One region of the Streptomyces sp. NBC_00376 genome, then DNA from elsewhere that is predicted to be linked to it. Evidence: predicted binding sites of a transcription regulator. Region 1 holds the regulator's gene; the other holds the start of a gene.
The links. Region 1 encodes HspR, which represses chaperone genes until heat shock. Its sites were predicted from a motif close to TTGAGNNNNNNNNNCTCAA; they were not measured.

Region 1 (3,413 bases):
GAGGAGAGCGGTGGCACCGAGGAGGTCTGACATTCCGTCCGACCACCTCGCGGCCCACCGCCCGGCCATGCGACCGGCCAGCGGGCCGGTCGCATGGCCGATCGTCCGGAAGGAGGGACGTCGATGAGCACGAAGGACTTCGTCGAGAAGGACTACTACAAGGTCCTCGGCGTCCCCAAGGACGCCACCGACGCCGAGATCAAGAAGGCGTACCGGAAGCTCGCCCGCGAGTTCCACCCGGACGCCAACAAGGGCGACGACAAGGCCGAGGAGCGCTTCAAGGAGATCTCCGAGGCGAACGACGTCCTCGGTGACAGCAAGAAGCGCAAGGAGTACGACGAGGCACGCGCCCTCTTCGGCAACGGCGGCTTCCGGGCCGGACCCGGCGGTGCGGGAGGCAACTTCAACTTCGACCTCGGCGACCTCTTCGGAGGCGCCCAGGGCGGGGGCCAGGGCGGCGCGGCCGGCGGTTTCGGCGGCGGCGGTCTGGGCGATGTCTTCGGCGGCCTGTTCAACCGGGGCGGTACGGGGACACGGGTGCAGCCGCGTCGCGGCCAGGACATCGAGTCCGAGGTGACGCTCAGCTTCACCGAGGCCGTCGAGGGGGCCACGGTCCCGCTGCGGATGTCCAGCCAGGCGCCCTGCAAGGCGTGTTCCGGCACCGGCGACAAGAACGGCACCCCCAGGGTCTGCCAGACCTGCCTCGGCACCGGCCAGGTCTCGCGCGGCACCGGCGGCGGCTTCTCGCTCACCGACCCCTGCGTGGACTGCAAGGGCCGGGGCCTCATCGCCCAGGACCCGTGCGATGTCTGCAAGGGCAGCGGACGGGCGAAGTCCTCCAAGACCATGCAGGTCAGGATTCCGGCGGGCGTCTCGGACAACCAGCGGATCCGGCTGCGCGGCAAGGGCGGTCCGGGCGAGCGCGGCGGACCGGACGGCGATCTGTACGTCGTGGTCCACGTCGACGCCCACCCGGTCTTCGGCCGCAGGGGCGACAACCTCACGGTCACCGTGCCCGTCGACTTCACGGAGGCGGCGCTCGGCGGCGAGGTGAAGGTGCCCACGCTCGGCGGCCCGGCGGTCACGCTGAAACTGCCCCCGGGCACTCCCAACGGGCGCACGATGCGCGCCCGCGGCAAGGGCGCCGTACGCAAGGACGGCACCCGGGGCGACCTGCTGGTCACCGTCGAGGTGAAGGTGCCGGGCGACCTCAGCAACGAGGCCAGGGACGCCCTGGAGGCCTACCGGAAGGCGACCGCGGGCCAGGACCCGCGGGCGGAGCTGTTCCAGGCAGCGAAGGGAGCTTGAGGTGGACGGCCGACGACGCAATCCGTACGAACTGACCGATGAATCCCCGGTGTACGTGATCTCGATCGCGGCCCAGCTCTCGGGCCTGCACCCGCAGACACTGCGCCAGTACGACCGTCTCGGCCTCGTCTCGCCCGACCGCACGGCCGGGCGCGGCAGGCGCTACTCGGCCCGCGACATCGAGCTGTTGCGCACCGTGCAGCAGCTGTCGCAGGACGAGGGCATCAACCTCGCCGGCATCAAGCGCATCATCGAGCTGGAGAACCAGGTTGCCGCGCTCCAGCAGCGCGTCGCCGAGCTCTCGGCGGCGGTGGACGGCGCGGCACAGGCGATGCAGCAGCGCGAGGCCCAGGTGCACGCCTCGTACCGGCGCGATCTGGTGCCCTATCAGGACGTGCAGCAGACCAGCGCGCTGGTGGTCTGGCGGCCGAAGCGGCCGAAGGACTGAGCGCAGGCCTCAAGGGCCGGGGAGGCGGCTTACGGGCCGGTTCCCCGGCCCTTTGCCGTACGCCGCCGCGAAGCGGTGAAGCCGTTCGCGGGGCGGGGCCCTCAGCGCTGTTCCTCCTCCAGCATCCCCGACCGTGCTATCAGATAGCCGAGCTGGGCCCGGCTGTTGCTGCCGAGCGCGGCGGCGAGCTTGGCGACGTGGGCCCGGCAGGTGCGGACGTTCATGCCGAGGCGGCGGGCGATGGAGTCGTCCACATGGCCCTCCACGAGGAGCTGGGCGATGGAGCGCTGCACCCCGCTGATGCCCAGGGAGGTCGGTTCGTACTTGACCTCCTCCCGCAGCGGAGCCGCTCTGGTCCAGAGCTGCTCGAACACGTTGGCCAGGTACTGCACGAGCCCGGGGTGGCGGAGTTCCAGGGCGACTTGGTCGTCGTCACTGGCAGGGATGAAGGCGACGGCCCGGTCGAACACGATCAGGCGGCCGATGAGCTCTTCGAGCGTGCGTATCTCCACGTTGCCGTCGGTCATGCGTTCCGCGTACGCGAGTGTGCTGGGGCTGTGGCGCGCGGTGTGCTGGTAGAGGGTGCGCATGCCGACGCCGCGGTGGATCACGGACAGGCCGCGTTCCAGTGACTTGCTGAGACGATGCTCGGTCCGGCCGCCGCCGGGCTGGACGGTGAGCACTTCGGTGCGGCACTCTGCGGTGGCGAGATCGAGGGCCGCGTTGATCCGGTTCCCGCCCTCCAGCACGGTGATGGCGTGGGTGCTGGGCGGCCCCAGAGTGCTGATGTCCATGAACGGCTCGAACGATTCAGTCAGTTCGACCGAGTGCCGGCGCCGTTCCAGGATCTCGCGCTCGATGGGATACAGATGTTGTGCGAGAGCGGTGGTCGGTGGAACGGGCCGGAGCCAGGCCGGGTCGTCCGGATCGGGATGCAGTAGCGCGAACTCCATCAGGCAGGGCGCCGGTTCCACTTCGGCGCGGGCGATGCGTCCCAGCCGCAAAGCGCTGGCGTAAAGGCGTGCTCCCGCGTCGCACAGTTCGGTGATCCCATGAGAATGTGTCGGCTTTGTGTTGCTTGTGGTCATATCGTCACCCCCCAGGTTCCTGAACATGCAAGAACATGATGCATCTACGCGGTGGTGCTTGCGTGCCCAGGTGAGACATCGTCTTAGGTGCGGGGGAGAAGAATCCACAAGTGAGGACGAAGCCGACTATGTATAAGCGAATGCATCGCTCGGCGCTTGCCGTCTCGTTCGTCGCGGCCCTGGGGATCGGGCTGCTGGGCGGCAGCGACATTGGCTGGAGCGAGGACAGCGTTGCCGGTGGCGACATCGGGTGGGCCGTCCAGGCCGCAGCCGACGGTGACATCGGCTGGCCGGTCGCGCCTGCCAAGTCGTCCGACATCGGGTGGGTCGTCCAGGCCTCGGCCGACGGTGACATCGGCTGGCCGGTCGCACCTTCCAAGTCGTCCGACATCGGTTGGGTCTCGCCCGCCAAGTCGTCCGACATCGGTTGGGTCTCGCCCACCGACATCGGCTGGGTCTCGCCCACCGGTACCGGATCCGCCACGGCCCGCACAGGCGCATGACCATCCCGCCGGACGACCGGACCTTCCGGCGAGAGATGGCCACGGCCTACCGATCAGGCTGGCATT
Region 2 (3,413 bases), 1.7 Mb from region 1:
GAGCCGACGTGATCGACCTGCCGCCCGGGCTCATCGCATCGGCAGGTCAGGTGGGACTGAGCAGGTTCCACCACCCGGCCCGGATCGCCGTCGAGGACCTGCTCTACCTCAGCACGGCGCTCAGCGACAATGCCGCGGCGGACGCCCTCTTCGGCCTCGTCCCACCCGCCGAGGTCAACCACGTGCTGGTGGACGCCGGTTGCACCGGTATCACCGTCCGCCACACGATGCGCGAGCTCACCCGGACCCCTGCGCGGCGTTTCGAGCCCCGCGAGGCCCATCTCGCCCACTCACTGGCGATCGGCTCCCGCACCGCGGGGCATGGGCACCCGATTCCTCAACTGGACGTCAGCCGCGCGAACTCCGGGACCGCCCGGGCCTGTGTCGACCTCCTCCAGGCCCTATGGCTTCCCGCGCGTATCCCGGTCGCCGTCGCCGCGCAGGTGCGCTCGCTCATGGGCGAGAACGTCATCCGGCACCGGCTCACCCCCTACTTCAGCTCGGATGCCTCACGGTGGTCGTCCAAGACCGGCACACTGCTCAATCTGCGCCACGAGATCGGGGTGGTCGAACACGAGGACGGCTCGAAGTACGCCATCGCGGCCCTGACGGAATCCACCGTGCCGGCAGCCGTCCAGCCGACGGCGGAGGCCGCGATGGCGCATGTGGCCCGAGCTCTGCACGATCAGCTGCGGGCGCGGTGAGCGAGGAGGACGGCGGGCCTCGGTCGACCGATCGCCCCTGCGTGGATCACGCATGAGCGCCTGGCCGATCCGGTCGGCCACCGGAAGGGGGCGCGGCATCGGAGCGTTCCATGGGCGACCTGTCACTCGCAGGGCAGATCTGCACGGGCACGGGTGAACGCGTCCGACGCGAGCCCGCACCCTGCATCCGCCGGGTCGCCGGAGGACGGACCGACAGGGCGCACGTCCAGGATCTCGCAGGCTTCAGCCGCATGCCCCGAGATCATTCGCACAGCAGCCCCGCACCTCGCAGGGCTCACCTGCACAGGGCAACAGTGTCCTTCCCGGGCCGAGCCCGCGCGCGGGGTGCCTGATGACCTGCGGCTCGCAGATTTCGTGCGGCCGGGCCGGAACCCGCACGGTTCACCGCTACGGGACAGCATCCGCGCGATCGCTCACAGCGAACACGCCCCGGGGAACAATGAACGGCTCAGGAGCATTGAGTCTGCATAGCTCAACTTGACTGCCGAAGGGGAGATCATGGCTACCGATTCCGATGCGGTCACTCCGCTCGCCCTGCCCGTGCTGCCGCTCGACGACGAGGTCGTGCTGCCCGGGATGGTGGTGCCTCTGGACCTGTCCGACACCGATGTACGTGCTGCCGTGGAGGCCGCGCAGGCCGCGGCCCGTGACGGTGGCGGCAAGCCCGAGGTGCTCCTGGTGCCGCGGATCGACGGTACGTACACCGGTACCGGTGTCATCGGCACCGTCGAGCAGGTCGGACGGCTTTCGGACGGGGATCCGGGCGCGCTCATCCGCGGCCGGGGCCGGGTGCGGATCGGGGCCGGGACCAGTGGGCCGGGCGGGGCGCTCTGGGTGGAGGGGACCCGGGTCGACGCGATCGTCCCCGATCCGCTCCCCGGAGCCGCCGCCGAGCTGGTCAAGGAGTACAAGGCGCTCGCCACCAGCTGGCTGAAGAAGCGCGGCGCCTGGCAGGTCGTGGACCGGGTCCAGCAGATCGAGGACATCTCCGCGCTCGCCGACAATTCCGGATACTCGCCCTTCCTCACCACCGCCCAGAAGGTGCAGCTCCTGGAGACCACGGACCCGGTCGCCCGGCTGAAGCTCGCCATCCAGTGGCTCGGCGAACACCTCGCCGAGCAGGACATCGCCGAGTCCATCGCCAAGGACGTCCAGGAGGGCGTCGACAAGCAGCAGCGTGAATTCCTGCTGCGGCGCCAGCTCGAAGCCGTCCGCAAGGAGCTCTCCGAACTCAACGGTGATCCGGAGGACGAGTCCGACGACTACCGGGCCCGCGTCGAGGCCGCCGACCTTCCCGAGCATGTCCGCGAGGCCGCGCTCAAGGAGGTCGACAAGCTGGAGCGCTCCTCCGACCAGAGCCCGGAGGGCTCCTGGATCAGGACCTGGCTCGACACCGTCCTCGAACTGCCGTGGAACGAACGGACCGAGGACGCGTACGACATCCGGGGCGCGCAGCAGGTGCTCGACGCCGAGCATGCGGGGCTCCAGGACGTGAAGGAGCGCATCACCGAGTACCTGGCCGTCCGCAAGCGGCGCTCCGACCGGGGGCTCGGCGTGGTCGGCGGGCGGCGCGGCGGTGCCGTGCTGGCGCTGGTGGGGCCTCCGGGCGTGGGCAAGACCTCGCTCGGCGAGTCCGTCGCGCACGCCATGGGCCGCAAGTTCGTCCGTGTCGCCCTCGGCGGTGTGCGGGACGAGGCGGAGATCCGGGGCCACCGGCGTACGTACGTGGGCGCCCTGCCGGGACGCATCGTGCGGGCCATCAAGGAGGCCGGCTCGATGAACCCGGTCGTCCTGCTCGACGAGATCGACAAGGTGGGATCCGACTTCCGGGGCGACCCGGCCGCCGCCCTCCTCGAAGTCCTCGACCCGGCGCAGAACCACACCTTCCGCGACCATTACCTGGAGGTCGAGCTCGACCTCAGCGACGTCGTCTTCCTGGCCACGGCCAATGTGCTCGAAGCCATCCCGGAGGCCCTGCTCGACCGCATGGAGCTGGTCAGGCTCGACGGCTACACCGAGGACGAGAAGGTCGTCATCGCCCGGGACTACCTGCTCCCGCGCCAGCTGGAGCGGGCCGGCCTGGAGAAGGACGAGGTGACGCTCGACGAGTCCGCGCTGCGCAAACTGGCCGGCGAGTACACCCGCGAGGCGGGCGTACGGAACCTGGAACGGGCCGTCGCCCGGCTGCTCCGCAAGGTCGCGGCCCAGCACGAACTGGGCGACCGGGAGCTGCCGTTCACGGTCACCGAGGCGGATCTGCGTGCTCTGATCGGGCGGCCGCACCATGTGCCCGAGTCCGCCCAGGACCCGGCCGAGCGCCGTACCTCGGTGCCCGGCGTGGCCACCGGACTCGCGGTGACCGGCGCGGGCGGCGACGTGCTGTTCGTGGAGGCGTCGCTGGCCGACCCGGAGACCGGGGCGTCCGGACTGACCCTCACCGGCCAGCTCGGCGACGTCATGAAGGAGTCCGCGCAGATCGCGCTGAGCTTCCTGCGGTCGTACGGCGCGGAGCTGGAGCTGCCGGTCGCGGACCTGAAGGACCGCGGCGTGCACATCCACTTCCCGGCGGGCGCGGTCCCGAAGGACGGCCCGAGCGCCGGCATCACCATGACGACGGCGCTGGCCTCGCTGCTCTCCGGGCGGCTGGTCCGTACGGACGTGGCGATGACCGGTGAGGTCTCGCTGACC

Region 2: a site for HspR is predicted at 1,183-1,201, ahead of lon (endopeptidase La). Genes of this name have one in related genera too.

Annotation. Positions count from the first base shown of each region.
Region 1 covers NZ_CP107960.1:4,648,387-4,651,799, forward strand. The annotation lists gene grpE (nucleotide exchange factor GrpE) at 1-30, shown strand, start outside; gene dnaJ (molecular chaperone DnaJ) at 124-1,308, shown strand; gene OG842_RS21080 (heat shock protein transcriptional repressor HspR) at 1,310-1,756, shown strand; gene OG842_RS21085 (helix-turn-helix transcriptional regulator) at 1,858-2,844, opposite strand; gene OG842_RS21090 (hypothetical protein) at 2,973-3,347, shown strand; gene OG842_RS21095 ((2Fe-2S)-binding protein) at 3,344-3,413, shown strand, end outside.
Region 2 covers NZ_CP107960.1:2,907,471-2,910,883, reverse strand. The annotation lists gene OG842_RS12805 (serine hydrolase) at 1-704, shown strand, start outside; gene lon (endopeptidase La) at 1,224-3,413, shown strand, end outside.